2 regions of the Neobacillus sp. NPDC093182 genome follow, and region 1 is predicted to be linked to the other one. Evidence: riboswitches for the same ligand, from Rfam matches in the RefSeq annotation. Region 1 holds a riboswitch; the other holds the start of a gene.

Region 1 (7,431 bases):
ACGCTGGATTGTCCTTGCAGTTGGGACTGCCCATGATAAAGTAAACTTTCAATGCCTCTTTTATTGAATCACTATTGCGAATATTCATGCTGGTCACCTACCTCATCGCCACCATTCTTTTTCGATATGCCCAATGATTGGTTGGTCCATGACCTTGACCAATCAGCAGCTGATCTTCTATGGCAGCCTGGATAAAATGCTTCGCTTTTGATACAGCTTCATAAACGCTTAAACCTTTGGCTAGTTCTGCGGTAACAGCCGCTGAAAACGTACATCCTGTTCCGTGAGTATTCTTTGTAGGAATTCTTTTACTCGTAAAGGTCTTAAATTCCATCCCATCATATAATAGATCTACCGACACATTACGGTCTTCATCATGCCCGCCTTTTACGACCACATGTTTAACTCCTAAATTATAAAGATATTTAGCCGCTTCCTCTTTATCTTCATCTGTTCGAATCGAGATCCCTGTTAAAACTTCCGCTTCAGGAATATTAGGTGTAATCACCATCGCCAGTGGTAACAAATACTTTTTCAATGCCGAAATGGCCTCCAATTGGAGCAGGGACGCCCCGCCCTTTGCAATCATCACGGGATCAACCACGACATTTTGCCAGTTGTAGTGTTCTATTTGCTCAGAAACAGCTTTAATGATTTCTGCATTAAACAGCATTCCTGTTTTAACGGCGTCTGCACCCATATCTTCGCCAATCGATTGTATTTGTTTACTAACTGCCTCAGCAGTCATCGGATAGACAGCTTGAACCCCCAAAGTATTTTGGGCAGTAACGGCTGTCAGTGCTGACATCCCGAAAACCTCTAACTCTTGAAAAGTCTTTAAATCTGCCTGAATTCCTGCACCGCCGCCGCTATCAGACCCAGCAATCGTTAATGCTTTTTTCATGATGTACACTCCTTATACTTGTTTGAATGACGCTAATTGTTGAATATCCTCTGAAGAAACGTGTGATAGTTGATTTAAAAATTCAATTTGGAAGCTGCCAGGTCCCAAATCACCCGCTTTTTCGAATGCTTTTTCCGCTGCGATTCCATAAAAGGTTAGCGCAGACAACCCAGCAAGCAGTAAGTCCTTTTCCACTCCAGCAAAGGCTCCAATGACAGAGGTTAACAGACAGCCTGTTCCTGTCACTTTTGTTAACAGAGGGTGACCATTGGAGACCAAATACGTCGTCTCCCCATCTGTCAGTACATCGTCTTTCCCGGTAATCACGACAGTGGTATGCAGCTTTTGCGCCGCGGTGACAGCCAATTCGACATTACTTCCCTGATGTGCACCGCCATCCACGCCCTTGATCTCCCACTTTTCGCCTAGAACATTGGCGACTTCTGCAGCATTTCCGCGAATAACAGATACCTTCACTTCTTCGATTATCTTTTGTGCCATTTCCGTACGGAACAGCGTAGCTCCTGCACCAACGGGGTCGAATATCACCGGAACTCCCAGCTCATTGGCTGTTTTTCCAGCTAAGATCATCGAGCTGACCACGTCCTTGTTTAATGTCCCGATATTTAGAACTAGCGCACGTGAAATTCTCACCATATCTGCCACTTCTTCCGGAGCATAAGCCATCACCGGTGAAGCTCCAAGTGCTAAAAGACCATTTGCGGTAAAATTGGTGACCACTACATTGGTAATATTATGTACGAGCGGGTTTTCATCTCTTACCCTTTGTAAAATAGAACTTACATCGTGATGATTCATCACAGCACCCCCATCTTCATTCATTAACCTATTAGTCTTCTAAACATAAAAAAGCCAGATCCGTTATAATAGGACCTGGCTTAATAGTTAGAGAAAAAGGTAATTTCACTTGGCTACTTTCCTACGCTGGTATCATCCAGATCAGGTCCAAAGGGTTAAAAAACGTACGTTTTTCTCTCAGCCCGTATTGGGGCACCCCTAGTAGGTAACATCGTATGTAATTATTTCTTATAATAGTCTACAATTTTCGATATGTAAAGTTTTTTGATCCATCCAGATGATTACTGGTGTTATGCAAAAGATAATGATAAAGTAATATTTTTCAGTGTTATTTTACAAAAAGTTCGAAATGAGGGAATAAAAGATGAACATATTATGGGATTTTGATGGAACACTTTTTGATACATATCCGGCACTGGTCGAAGGTTTTGTTAAATTAAGTCAGCGTGACCTTGATCGTGATGAAGTATTACGATGGCTGAAAGTCGATTCAAAAACGGCCTTTAAACATTTTGGGATTGATGAAGACCGACGTGCCGAATATAAACAACTGGATATAAAATATTCTAAAGACAGTAAGCCTTTTGAACATTTAGAAGAAGTTTTAGCAGCCGTTGAAAACAATATTATTGTGACCCATCGTGACAGGGAATCTGCCGAAAATCTACTTAATAAATATGGATTAACAAAATACTTTAAAGAGATTGTTTCGGTAGAGGAACAAGGATTCCACAGAAAACCCCACCCTTCTTCTTATGAATTTGTCTTGGAAAAATATGACATCGATTTGGTGGTGGGTGACCGGGAATTAGATTTACTTCCAGCAAGACAATTAGGGATTAAAACCATTGCATTTCAAAATCGCAACATCGAAGCAGATTTTCATCTAGATAGTTACGGTGAATTTATTTCTTTAGTACTCAAAAATAAAAGCTTGTAGAATCAGTCTAATGGGTTCATTTTAGGTGCTTTTCGAAAATAAGTGCCAAAATGGTAGACATTTTGACATCTTCATGGGTATATAAAAAAGCAGTACTCGCCTTAGTAAAATTGGCGAGTTTCTTTATTAGAAGTACCTAAACCTTATTTGACTAAAGCACCCTATAGTTTAAATGATCAATAATATATCCTTCTTTTACTAAACTGCCCCGTTCGCTCAACAAGAAAAAGCTGCTTAGGAATGGCAGCAGTACCTTTAAATCTTGCACTTAGTGTAATAAGAATGGGTTATTTAATATGAACGCACAGGTGAAATTAGATGAAGATAAGAAGAATTTTCAATAGGTTCTATTAATACTGGTCTCATTGAACCACTAAAACTCAATCTTATCTCTTTTTCTTTTATTGCCTTTAAGGCATCCATTAAAAAATTGCCATCAAGTGAAATACTTAAATCGGTTTCACCGTTAATCGCCTTAATGTTTTGAGTTTCTTCTATTTTCCCTATTTCTGATGAGTTAGAGGAAATTCTTATTTTTTTACCATCTTTGATTTCTAAGTGTACATTGTTATTTTTCCATTCACTTGCCAAAAGACAAGCTCTATCAATACCTTTTAATAGTTGATTTGTATCGAGAGTAATTATTGTCTTTGAATTATTCGGCAATAATCCTGAAATATTAGGATAATTACCTTCAATTAGCCTTGAAAAAAGTGAGATAGTATTTGATTTAAATACCATATAGCTTTCCGTAATAAATATATGTATTACACCACTATCATTATTTATTAACTTGGTTAGCTCATTTAGGCTTGTACTTGGAACTATGAATGAACCATTTATATTTGATTTTATTTCAAGCTCTCTTAACGCTAAGCGATGGGAATTTGTTGCAACACACGAAAGGTGGTTATCTTTAAATGACATATTTACTCCTGTCAGAGCAGGTCTAGACTCACTCTTTGAGACAGCAAACGCAGTTTGTTTAATAATTTCTATTAATTCAATACTGGGGATTTTAATGCAAATAGTTTCGTCAATTTCAGGAAGCTTTGGGTACTCTTCAGAATTAAATCCGTACAGATTAGTTACAATTTCATCGGACTGAATAGTAACTAATTGTTTTTCATTTACTTTTAAATGAACTTTAGCTGGTAATTTCTTAACAATTTCGCTTAAATATTTTGCAGAAATAACAACACTACCTGCCTCATAAACTTGCAATACTTTTACTCCATCAATTGTTAAAGGAATCACTTTTTCAATAACAATATCAGAGTTGCTTCCGATAAGGATTAAGCAATTATTATTAGCAATTATCTTTATACCTGACAAAATAGGGAAAGGTGTCCTTAAAGATACTGCTTTATTAACATCTGAAATTGCTTTGTTAAAACATTCATTATCTATTATAAATTCCATAATATAGTCCACCTCATTTAATCGTTAGTGAAACTAATTCGACAAAATACCTAATAATCCCTGTTTTCTTGTTGAACTAAACTGCACAGTTAGCGGAACAAGAAAAGTTATTGCCCTTCTTCGACAACGCACCACGTTAGCATTCCTGTAGATACGTATTAAACTGAGGGAGTTGAAGTAGATTTTTTTATAAAAGTTTAGACATATAGAATTCATCAACAAATTTGCCGTCTATGTAGAGCGATTGTCTTTTTGTTCCTTCAATTTCAAATCCCATTTTTTTATATAACTGTAATCCTGCTTGATTTTGAGTTACTACGGTTAATTCTAAACGATGAACATTGTGTTCTTTTGCCCACTTCTCTAATTGTTCAAATAGTATTGTTCCTATTCCAAGCCCTCGCCATTGAGCTAAAATTCCAATAACAATATATACAGAATGTTTGTTTCTTGTGGCATTACCGCCCATCGCAATAAGGTACCCAATTAATTGTTCATCCTCTTCTGCGATAAAAATGGTCGAATTGTCCGATTTTCTCATTACTTCTATTCTTTTTGCCTGCTCTTCTCCACTCATTTTTCTTTCTCCTGGTTCGAAGAGCATAAATTTGGACTCACTTTCAACCTGCTTAAGTAAATTTATTAAACTTCCAGCATCATTCGGTGTTATTTCTCTGAATAACATTAACTCCCCCCCTAAAAAAATATATATCCAATATTATTCATTATCTTGTGTAAATTACCTGCTTAGTTAAATAAGCAAACGCAGTGCTAAACTGCTAGGTTGGTAGAACAAGTAAAAGGCATTACCGTTTTTCCAGTAATGCACTCGTTAGCTTAAGTATAAAATAAAAACAATCGGCAGAAAATCATTACCGATTGTTTTTTTACTGTTTTTATTTGACGATTAAGTTTATATCATCAATTAATTCTTTTGGTAGTTTATACAATGTATGAGTATCGTTTTCGTTCATAATAGACCCACCATCATTTCCTACCCATAGTGAGTATTTTGTTATTGTTTTGTCTTCAAAGGTCAATATAAAAAGATAATCAGGAGATTCCAGATCAAAAACACCAACTCTTTTTTCTGCTCTTTGGATAGCATCAACTAAAGTTTGAAGTTCGTTTGGGTTTTCTTGATTATAAGAAACGTGTGGTTTCTTGACATCTAACATACTATCGCCAACTCGTGAAACAGTTGCACTTATAACAGTTTGCCCACCCAATTTTACAATTTTAATAGTGTTGCTTTTTTCTCCGCTTTTGACAATCTCGGAATTTTCTTTAACTATTACAGGATAATCACCTTCCCCAGAATTCTTAATATTGATCAGTTTGGCAATTTTAATTTGGTCTTCAGCATTTTTACTACCAGAAATTTCATAAATGAATTTATCCGTTAACATACACAAATGGGTTTTTTGATTTTCTGAATAAATAAGGATAGCTGAATGATTATGAATGCTCGTTATCGGCAAATATTTAGGATACTCTTTTATTAACGATTCATATGCAAGTCTTTCTGAACCTTGCTCATTAATATTTGTTTGGATAGATAGACCTTTATCTCCAGCATATAATAAATTGACCAGAACTTTTCCTTTTTCCTTTTTTGCTATTATCTCCGGTTCCCCAATTTTAGTTAAAATAGAAGCAATTGAATCCAAAGAAATGGTTGCTTCTTCAGTTAAAGTGAGGTTTTTACTCGCATTATAGCTTTCAATTAAATTCTGTTCTTCTGCCGTATAAACAATTGTTTCATCCTTTTTCTGTATAGGTAACTCAGGTTGATTTATTTCTTCTTTATTATTCCCCGCATTAATTAAAGACACATCGCTAACCTTCTGGCTAATAAATATAAAACCAATAAATAATACCGCAGCTAATGCCCCAATCCTAACTGAGTGCCCAATAAATCTGTTAAATTTAGCCCTATATGATTGTTTATTTATGTCAGTAATGAGTTTTTGCTTTAATTCATTGCTATTGGCTTTTTTCCAAATAATATTTGAATCCAATTTATTCAGCTCATTATCTAATATGCTATGCTCAGACAATTTTTTCATTTAGAACCCCCTCCTTCAATAACTTTTTTTCTAAAGCTTGGATTGCTCTAAACAGTGTTGACTTTACTTTACTTTCAGACCATCCCAAAATGATTGAGGTTTCTTCGATAGAGAACTCTTTTATCTTTCTAAGTATTATTACTTCTCTGTAAGAACCCTTAAGTTTAGCTAAAGCATTATACAGTTCCTGAGAGTTTTCTTTGATCTCTACTATTTCTTCCGGCAATGGCTTAAGATCTTTTTTAAACAGAAGTACATCTTGTAAAATGGTTAATGGCCTTCGTTTCCTAATGTAGTCAACAGTTATATTGTGAGCGATACTGAACAACCAAGTTTTAGGATTGGAATTTCCCCTAAATGATTCATAATTAACGTAAGCCTTTAAAAAGGTTTCGTGTCTTAAATCCTCAGCTGATTGATAATCTTGAATCACCATATTTATATATTTAAATATTGATTCGTGGAACTGTTCGTACCACTCTAAAACCTCTTTATCCCTTATATCAGACAAATTCTTCCCCCCCATTTTTTAACTTGATGTTTAGACGTTTAACTCAATTAAAAGTTTTACTTTATATTTGTTTTTATTAGTTCTTCTTTTTAATTCCAAAACTGTCCCGTGTGTTCAATAAAGTTCAACAAAAATAAGCGTTAATCCTTCTTGGATCAACGCCCCGTTAGTTTCAATCATTCACAATCTTTTTATATTCCTATATAGCTTTTTAAATTTATTTTTCCAAATTTTGTGCACCAATTCCAATTCTCTTTAATAAATCAATTAGCTGTTCTTTTTCCTCATTCGAGATAAATGATAAATTTTGAGAAATGGTTGCAACGTGTTTTGGGAAAATCTCATCAAATAGTGCTCTTCCTTCTTCTGTTAGGACGACATTAGAAGCCCTTCTATCATTAGGGTTTGGCTGTCTTTCCACAAGCCCTTTCTTTTCTAACTTATCAACAACATATGTGATACTTCCACTAGGAATTGATAGTATCTCACTAATTTTTTGGACAGGATGAGGACCTTTACTGTAAAGCAATTCAAGAATCATAAAATTTTCATTATTAATTTTATGACTTTCAATATCCTTCCGAATATTTTCAACAACAGCTTTGGAAGCCTTCATCCAAACACGAAACAATTTTAAATCCAGATTGCTTTGTTCTTCCATCACCCAACCTCCTTTAAAGGTTATCTTGGTTTCCTATATAAAGAATAATCGACTTCAGTTGGAATCTCAATTAGCAACAACCGAAGTTCTTCACCTTTAGGCTGA
Region 2 (7,431 bases), on a different contig from region 1:
TCACATGACTCAAGCTGATGATAGGTTCGTTACTCATATTTTCCTCCGTTAATGATAGATTTGGACATTTCGTCCTTTCGTTCACCATGTAAAATATCTTTACTCCATGAATTACTTCATCACTTTTGAGATTCACTTAGCAAGGATAGGAAGTCCCAAAAGCAAAACAACTATTTTATATGAATCGGTGAACCTTGTTTTATAAATAGCACCTTACCTATTTATTCTCGATTTGACTTTAACACATAATTTATTGTTTTACAATAAATAAATGTCGATTATTATAATAAAATTATTGTTAAATGATTTTTCATTTCAGTTTAGATACGGAAAAAGCACTTCTCTGTCACACAGGGAAATGCTTTTTTGCTTAAACGATTTAATTAATACACTTGTGCAACGAACCTGCACCATTGTTTACAACAATTTAATTTATTGCCCCGTATCTTTGATCAGCATTCAAAACGTTTATAGATCAAAGAGATATTTTGAAGGGGGAGTTGTAAATGACTCTGACTATTCTAGGTTTATATACATCAAAACTTGAAGAAATATATCAGACTAAAGCAGTAATAAACAATACTCCATAGTCACGATTTCTTTCGTTCACACACTATATATACTATACCTATAAAAGTTTAGGGAGAAATTATCATTAATAATTGGTTAATTAGAGGAGGGATTTCAATGACCGTCAATATTTTGTTCTTTACCATTATGGTCGAAAAACGAAAGATAAGTATTGAAGAAGCTATCCACCAAGAAGTGGTTGAAAAAATGTATGAGAATAATAAAGTCCAGCGAATTTCTATGTATGATTATATCTAACGCTTTTACAATTGCAGATTTTTATAAAATATAACCTTGGTTGTCGGACGTTAACATTGGTTAACGTCCGTCAAATTAAAATAGATCGGTCCGATATCAGCCAGTAAATGGTAAATAGTCTAGTGTCATAAAAAAGGAATTTCTGTTAAGAAGGTGTATAATTGAATAATGAACTTTTCACGGAGTTGTTCAATGCTGTTTCTTAATTACGGAGGTTATGATGAAGTTTTTCATAAAAATAAATACTATTAGCGCCTTATACGCTTTAGCTTTGTTTATAGCAATTGAACTCATAATAAATGTAACGCGTATAAGTAGTTTAACTGGCTGGAGATGGGATAATATTTACATTCTTGTTGCTGTTATTAATGTACTTGGACTTCTACTTTCAACAATACTATTTATTTACTTAACAAAAAAATGGAAGTTAGGTAGAAAAAACAGCTATTGGTTACTCATTCTGTGGGTACCGTATTTCATTCTTTTATTATCTTGTTTCACTGTTTTAGTTCCTCTTAGTTCAGGAGTTACACTTTTTCCAAGATTTAGTCTTTTGATATTTGGGTCTAGCCTTCTGTTTCCGGTCTACATACTTTTTATTAATGAATACGCGTCACCTTTAATTGCAGATGAAGAGGAAATAATGCAGCCATAATTGATTTGATCCATCAATTAATACAAACCTTTTATCATTCGTTCAAGTACTTCACTATCAAAAAAGCCCAATTCATATGAATTGGGCTTGAAAAATTGGATATTAATACATTTCAGATGTAGTCTTTGCTTGCATGTGCAGCAAGAGGTAGTCAGGACCGCCTGCTTTGGAGTCCGTTCCAGACATGTTGAAACCGCCGAACGGCTGATAGCCAACAATTGCTCCCGTACATGAACGGTTGAAATATAGGTTACCAACATGGAAGTCTTCACGAGCCTGCTCTAAGTGTTCACGATTAGTGGTGATAACCGCACCTGTTAAGCCATACTCGGTATTGTTCGCAATTTCAATGGCTTCCGTAAAATCCTTCGCCTTCGTAAAACCAACTACTGGACCAAAAATCTCTTCCTGCATGATGCGTGCACCTGGAGAAAGGTCTGCAATTACAGTCGGTTGAATGAAATAGCCTTTTGAATTGTCTCCTTCTCCGCCAGTCATTAGTCTTCCTTCTTGCTTGCCGATTTCAACATATTCCATGATTTTCTTGAAAGCATTGTTGTCGGTAACTGGTCCCATGAAAGTTCCTTGCTCAGTTGGGTCACCTACAGTTAATTGGTTGGTTAATTCAACAACACGGTTTAAAACCGTATCATAAACATCCTCAACGATTACCGCACGAGAACATGCTGAACATTTTTGACCAGAGAAGCCAAATGCGCCTGCAACGATTGATTGTGCAGCCAGCTCTAAATCTGCTTCGGAGTCAACCACAATCGTATCTTTACCGCCCATTTCAGCAATCAAACGCTTCATCCAAACTTGACCTGGATTCACTTTAGAAGAGCGTTCGAAAATACGAAGTCCAACGTCGCGTGAACCTGTGAAGCTGATGAAACGAGTATCTTTATGGTCTACTAAGTAGTCGCCCACTTCAGCACCGCTTCCTGGTACGAAGTTTAATACACCTTTAGGCAGACCTGCTTCTTCCATTACTTCAACGAATTTCGCTGCAACAATTGGAGTGGTAGAAGCTGGTTTTAATAAAACGGTATTACCTGTAACAATCGCTGCTACTGTTGTACCAGCCATAATTGCTAATGGGAAATTCCAAGGTGAGATGATGATTCCCACACCTAGTGGAATATAGTTATAACGGTTAAATTCGTTTGGACGGCTATTAACGGGAACACCATCTTTAAGTTCCAGCATTTGGCGGCCATAATATTCAAGAAAGTCAATTGCTTCTGCAGTATCTGCATCCGCTTCCTTCCATGGTTTACCTGCTTCCTTTGTTAAAAGGGCAGAGAACTCGTGCTTACGGCGGCGAATAATGGTCGCTGCTTTAAATAATACATCTGCACGTACTTCTGCTTTCACTTTTTTCCAAGTTTTGAACGCTTCAACGGCTGCCTGCATTGCTTGTTCCGCAAGATCTCTGCTAGCTTTTGAAACGGTTCCAATTATTTCTTCTTTATTTGAGGGATTATAAGAAACGATTTTATCTTCTGTTGTAATTTTTTCTCCGCCGATTACAAGTGGGTAATCTTTGCCTAAATAACTCTCAACTGTCTTTATCCCGTTAAGATAGGCCTGACGGTTTTCTTCAATTGTAAAATCTGTGAATGGTTCATGCTTATAAGGTTGTACCATGTCTTAAAACCTCCTATGTATTAAAAAACATTACATCCTCGTACATTCTAACATGTTTCTTTTACACGTATCAATGGATAGCCATTAAGGCATATTTTGGCAAAAAAAACCTGGCGTATGGTTAACCCTACTATACTCAGATGAGGATATTATTTCCAAGTAGATACGGTTTTTATATTTTTTATTTTTTTAATGTTCCTTTTATTTTACTTAAGACTCATGTATACTAAAACCAAATTGAATAGTAATAACTAGGGGAGTCCAATAAGGTGGGCTGAGAGAGAAACACGTTGAAGTTTCTTGACCCTTCGGACCTGATCTAGATCATACTAGCGTGGGGAAGTTAGAAAAAGTCATCATGTATTGAATAAACTTCTACATATAAAGCCGGTCCATCCTTTTTGGACTCGGCTTTTTTTATGTACTTCATTACTTTTCATCCACTCGTTTTGTTCTAGATCTCGACCTTTAATTTTAAAAACAGGGAGAGATTTACTTTATGTCAACAACTTCATTAAACGAAAAACGCATTTCCATCATGTCTAGCTTTTCAGGTAGTAAAAAGGTTTATGTTGAAGGCTCAAGACCCGATATCAAGGTACCAATGCGTGAAATTGAACTTAGTCCGACAACAGGCACCTTTGGTGAAGAAGAAAATCCGCCAATTCGGGTCTATGATACAAGTGGGCCATATACGGATACTGATTATTCAGTTGATATTACAAAAGGTCTTCCTTCTCTTCGAAGCTCATGGATTCATGAACGAGGAGATGTTGAGGAATATGAAGGAAGAGAAATTAAGGCTGAAGACAATGGATATAAGGATGAGAAAGATCCTCGTGCTAATCATAATGTTTTCCCGGGTTTAAAGCGTAAACCATTACGTGCAAAAAAAGGAAGAAACGTCACACAGCTTCATTATGCAAGGAAGGGCATCATCACTCCTGAGATGGAATTTATCGCATTAAGGGAAAATATGAAACCTGAATTTGTGCGTGAAGAAGTTGCAAAAGGGCGAGCAATTATTCCTTCTAATATCAATCATCCAGAGGCAGAGCCTATGATTATTGGACGTAATTTCCATGTTAAAATCAACGCAAATATTGGGAATTCTGCTGTTTCATCATCCATCGAAGAAGAGGTCGAAAAAATGACATGGGCCACACGGTGGGGTGCTGATAATATTATGGACCTATCAACAGGTAAAAACATTCATACCACAAGGGAATGGATTATTCGTAATTCGGCTGTTCCTGTAGGAACCGTTCCTATCTACCAAGCGCTTGAAAAAGTAAATGGTGTTGCCGAAGATCTAACATGGGAGGTTTATCGTGATACCTTAATTGAACAAGCCGAGCAAGGCGTGGATTACTTCACCATTCATGCTGGTGTTCTTTTGCGATATGTTCCGTTAACAGCAAAGCGTTTAACAGGTATTGTATCTCGAGGTGGATCTATTATGGCACAATGGTGTCTTCACCACCACAAAGAAAACTTTTTATATACTCACTTTGAAGAAATCTGTGAGATTATGAAAACTTATGATGTTTCATTCTCCTTAGGAGATGGTCTACGCCCTGGTTCAATTGCGGATGCCAATGATGAAGCACAATTTGCGGAATTAGAAACTCTTGGAGAATTAACAAAAATTGCTTGGGAGCATGATGTACAGGTAATGGTTGAAGGTCCAGGACACGTACCTATGCACCTTATAAAAGAAAACATGGACAAACAACTGGAGATTTGTAAGGAAGCTCCTTTCTATACTCTAGGTCCACTTACAACTGACATAGCTCCTGGCTATGATCATATTACATCCGCGATTGGTGCAGCCATGATTGGTTGGTTTGGTACGGCTATGCTTTGTTATGTAACACCAAAAGAACATTTAGGTCTACCAAACCGAGATGATGTACGTGAAGGTGTTATAACTTATAAAATAGCTGCACATGCTGCTGATTTAGCAAAAGGACATCCAGGTGCACACAAAAGAGATGACGCCTTATCAAAAGCTCGTTTTGAATTCCGTTGGAGAGATCAGTTTAATTTATCATTGGATCCTGAACGAGCTTTGGAATATCATGATGAGACGTTACCTGCAGAAGGTGCAAAAACGGCACATTTCTGTTCAATGTGTGGACCGAAGTTTTGCAGCATGAGAATTTCTCAAGATATTCGTAATTACGCGAAAGAAAACAAGCTTGAGGCGAATGAAGCTATCGAAAAGGGTATGAAGGAAAAAGCTACAGAGTTTAAACAATCTGGGGGTAACATTTATCAATAACTTTCTTGGGAGGCTATTTCGGTGAAGATCCAAAAAATTGAAGAGGAAATTACTCAGTTGAAAATTCATCTTGCCTTTTTGGAAAAACGTTTAGTAGAAATACAACAAAATTGTGATCATCATTTTAAAATCAATCTATATTATGAAACATGTATCAAGTGTAATAAAGTAAATGTTTTATATTATTAGCAGTGGAAGGCTAAAAAAATATTAAAAGAAACCTTGCCTTACTATTATCTTTTTAAAAGAGGCAAGGTTGTCTATCTTCAATTACTTAAATAAAAGGACATTCCTTTAGATATTTTTTCGACAATACTGGCCCACAAGTGGAGTGCTGTGCAAATAAATAAACAAAAGGACAACACATATTAGTGATACTAAAATATGTATTGTCCTTTATTTATAAAGAATTTTTAAGTTACGTCTTGATAATTTTCGCCAGGTTAATATATATGCACAAACGGTTCAGCCTCATTTGCCTTGCGGACGATTAATGCCTCAGGTCCGTCAACAGAGGTGACACTTACCGAAACGGATATATAATCTGGAAAATGCTCTAGGACAAGCCCTGTTACATATTGAGTAAAACCAATGGCTTCAGATTTCCCATAGAACTGAATCGGAATGGTGATATCTAAATCAGTAAATTGATCCCCAATATAAAAGGCGCGGCCAATTACACCATTAAAGTTTGGAAAATACTCCTCCACATCCTGCTTAAAGTTTAAAAATGCAGTTACGTCATCACGGTGTGCCTCTTGTGCCTCTGTAGATGGAAATAGGAAATACTTTTCAGCCACCGGCTCCCAGGTATTAATGGTTGAGCTTCCTTTATCGACATTGGTATAGGTAAAAAAGGTGCCAGGCACCACAGATGACCTGCTTTGCTGTTCAAACAGAGCAATGGTAATCGGAACATCCTTTAGATTTTTCATGGCCCGCAGGCGCTTAAGGACTTCCTCGGCAATCTTCTTTCCTTCCCGTTCCATTTCAGCAAAATCGATTTCCCTCTCAAAATAAGGTTCACCCACTGCTGTACGGTAATAATGAACGGAATTTAATGCCAATCCAATCACGACACCGCCTAATTTTACAGTATCGTTTTCTCCTTTAATCAGGTAATTATGTTCTAAGATATGGGCTAAGTAAATAGGACTGTTAGTATTCCCTTCCCTAAAATCTGCCCCGTCTTCCATAAGCGGGTTTAAACCAATGTTTTCACTTTCCTTTAAACCCTCTTCAGTTAATTGAGCTGGTGTAAATTTGCGGTTCAGCCACAATCTCACGGTATTACGCTTTAACTCCTGTCCTTCACGGAACAAATAGGTTTTGGGGTCAAATTGATGCTGAGCAATCCTCATCAATCCTGTTTCAAATTCATTAATGTCATATCTAGTATTAATATTTCCAACTATTAAACCGCGTGCTTCCCCAGGCTCGAACGGTAAAATCGTCCGATAATAGTTGTCGGAAATATTATATTTCGGAATAATTGCTTTCTCTTCCGCCTCTTCTTTTGTTTGGACAACGTTCTCCTGCTTTTGAAAATTTGGTGCACATCCACTAAGCAGTAAGATAAGGGAAAGAGCGAGCAATGAGAGTTTTCTCACGTCGATACACCTCTTATTTATTTAATTCTAGTACAAGCTTCTCCTCGTCCCATACTTCAATTCCCAGCTCCTGCGCCTTGGTAAGTTTTGAGCCAGCGTCTTCGCCAGCAATAACAAGGTGCGTTTTCTTGCTGACGCTTCCTGATACATTCCCTCCGAGTGCTTCAATCTTCTCCTTGGCTTCATTTCGAGAGAGCTGCTCCAGTTTCCCTGTTAAAACTACTGTCTTTCCAGCAAAAATGCTGTCTGATTCCTCAACAGAAACCGGTTTAGCACCTTTATATTCCATATTGACTCCGACAGAAACTAGTTCCTTCAACAGTTCCTCAGCCTCTTCCTGCTCGAAAAAAGCAACAATAGAATCTGCCATCTTATCACCAATTTCATTGATCGCCAATAAGTCT

Evidence for each region. Region 1 has a riboswitch for thiamine pyrophosphate ahead of thiM (hydroxyethylthiazole kinase). Riboswitches for the same ligand answer to the same signal wherever they lie in the genome.
Region 2: linked by a shared signal. The riboswitch ahead of thiC (phosphomethylpyrimidine synthase ThiC) and the one ahead of thiM (hydroxyethylthiazole kinase) in region 1 are both predicted to bind thiamine pyrophosphate.

The regions. Positions count from the first base shown of each region.
Region 1 covers NZ_JBIVOI010000010.1:89,385-96,815, forward strand. The annotation lists gene thiE (thiamine phosphate synthase) at 1-88, opposite strand, end outside; gene thiD (bifunctional hydroxymethylpyrimidine kinase/phosphomethylpyrimidine kinase) at 98-904, opposite strand; gene thiM (hydroxyethylthiazole kinase) at 917-1,723, opposite strand; TPP riboswitch at 1,825-1,933, opposite strand; gene ACIQAA_RS18500 (HAD-IA family hydrolase) at 2,088-2,663, shown strand; gene dnaN (DNA polymerase III subunit beta) at 2,955-4,085, opposite strand; gene ACIQAA_RS18510 (GNAT family N-acetyltransferase) at 4,273-4,770, opposite strand; gene ACIQAA_RS18515 (YhfM domain-containing protein) at 4,982-6,154, opposite strand; gene ACIQAA_RS18520 (RNA polymerase sigma factor) at 6,138-6,665, opposite strand; gene ACIQAA_RS18525 (MarR family winged helix-turn-helix transcriptional regulator) at 6,883-7,329, opposite strand.
Region 2 covers NZ_JBIVOI010000024.1:30,814-38,244, forward strand. The annotation lists gene ACIQAA_RS29645 (ABC transporter ATP-binding protein) at 1-37, opposite strand, end outside; gene ACIQAA_RS29650 (YrzI family small protein) at 688-828, shown strand; gene pruA (L-glutamate gamma-semialdehyde dehydrogenase) at 1,586-3,133, opposite strand; TPP riboswitch at 3,377-3,491, shown strand; gene thiC (phosphomethylpyrimidine synthase ThiC) at 3,633-5,417, shown strand; gene ACIQAA_RS29665 (CamS family sex pheromone protein) at 5,861-7,027, opposite strand; gene ligA (NAD-dependent DNA ligase LigA) at 7,041-7,431, opposite strand, start outside.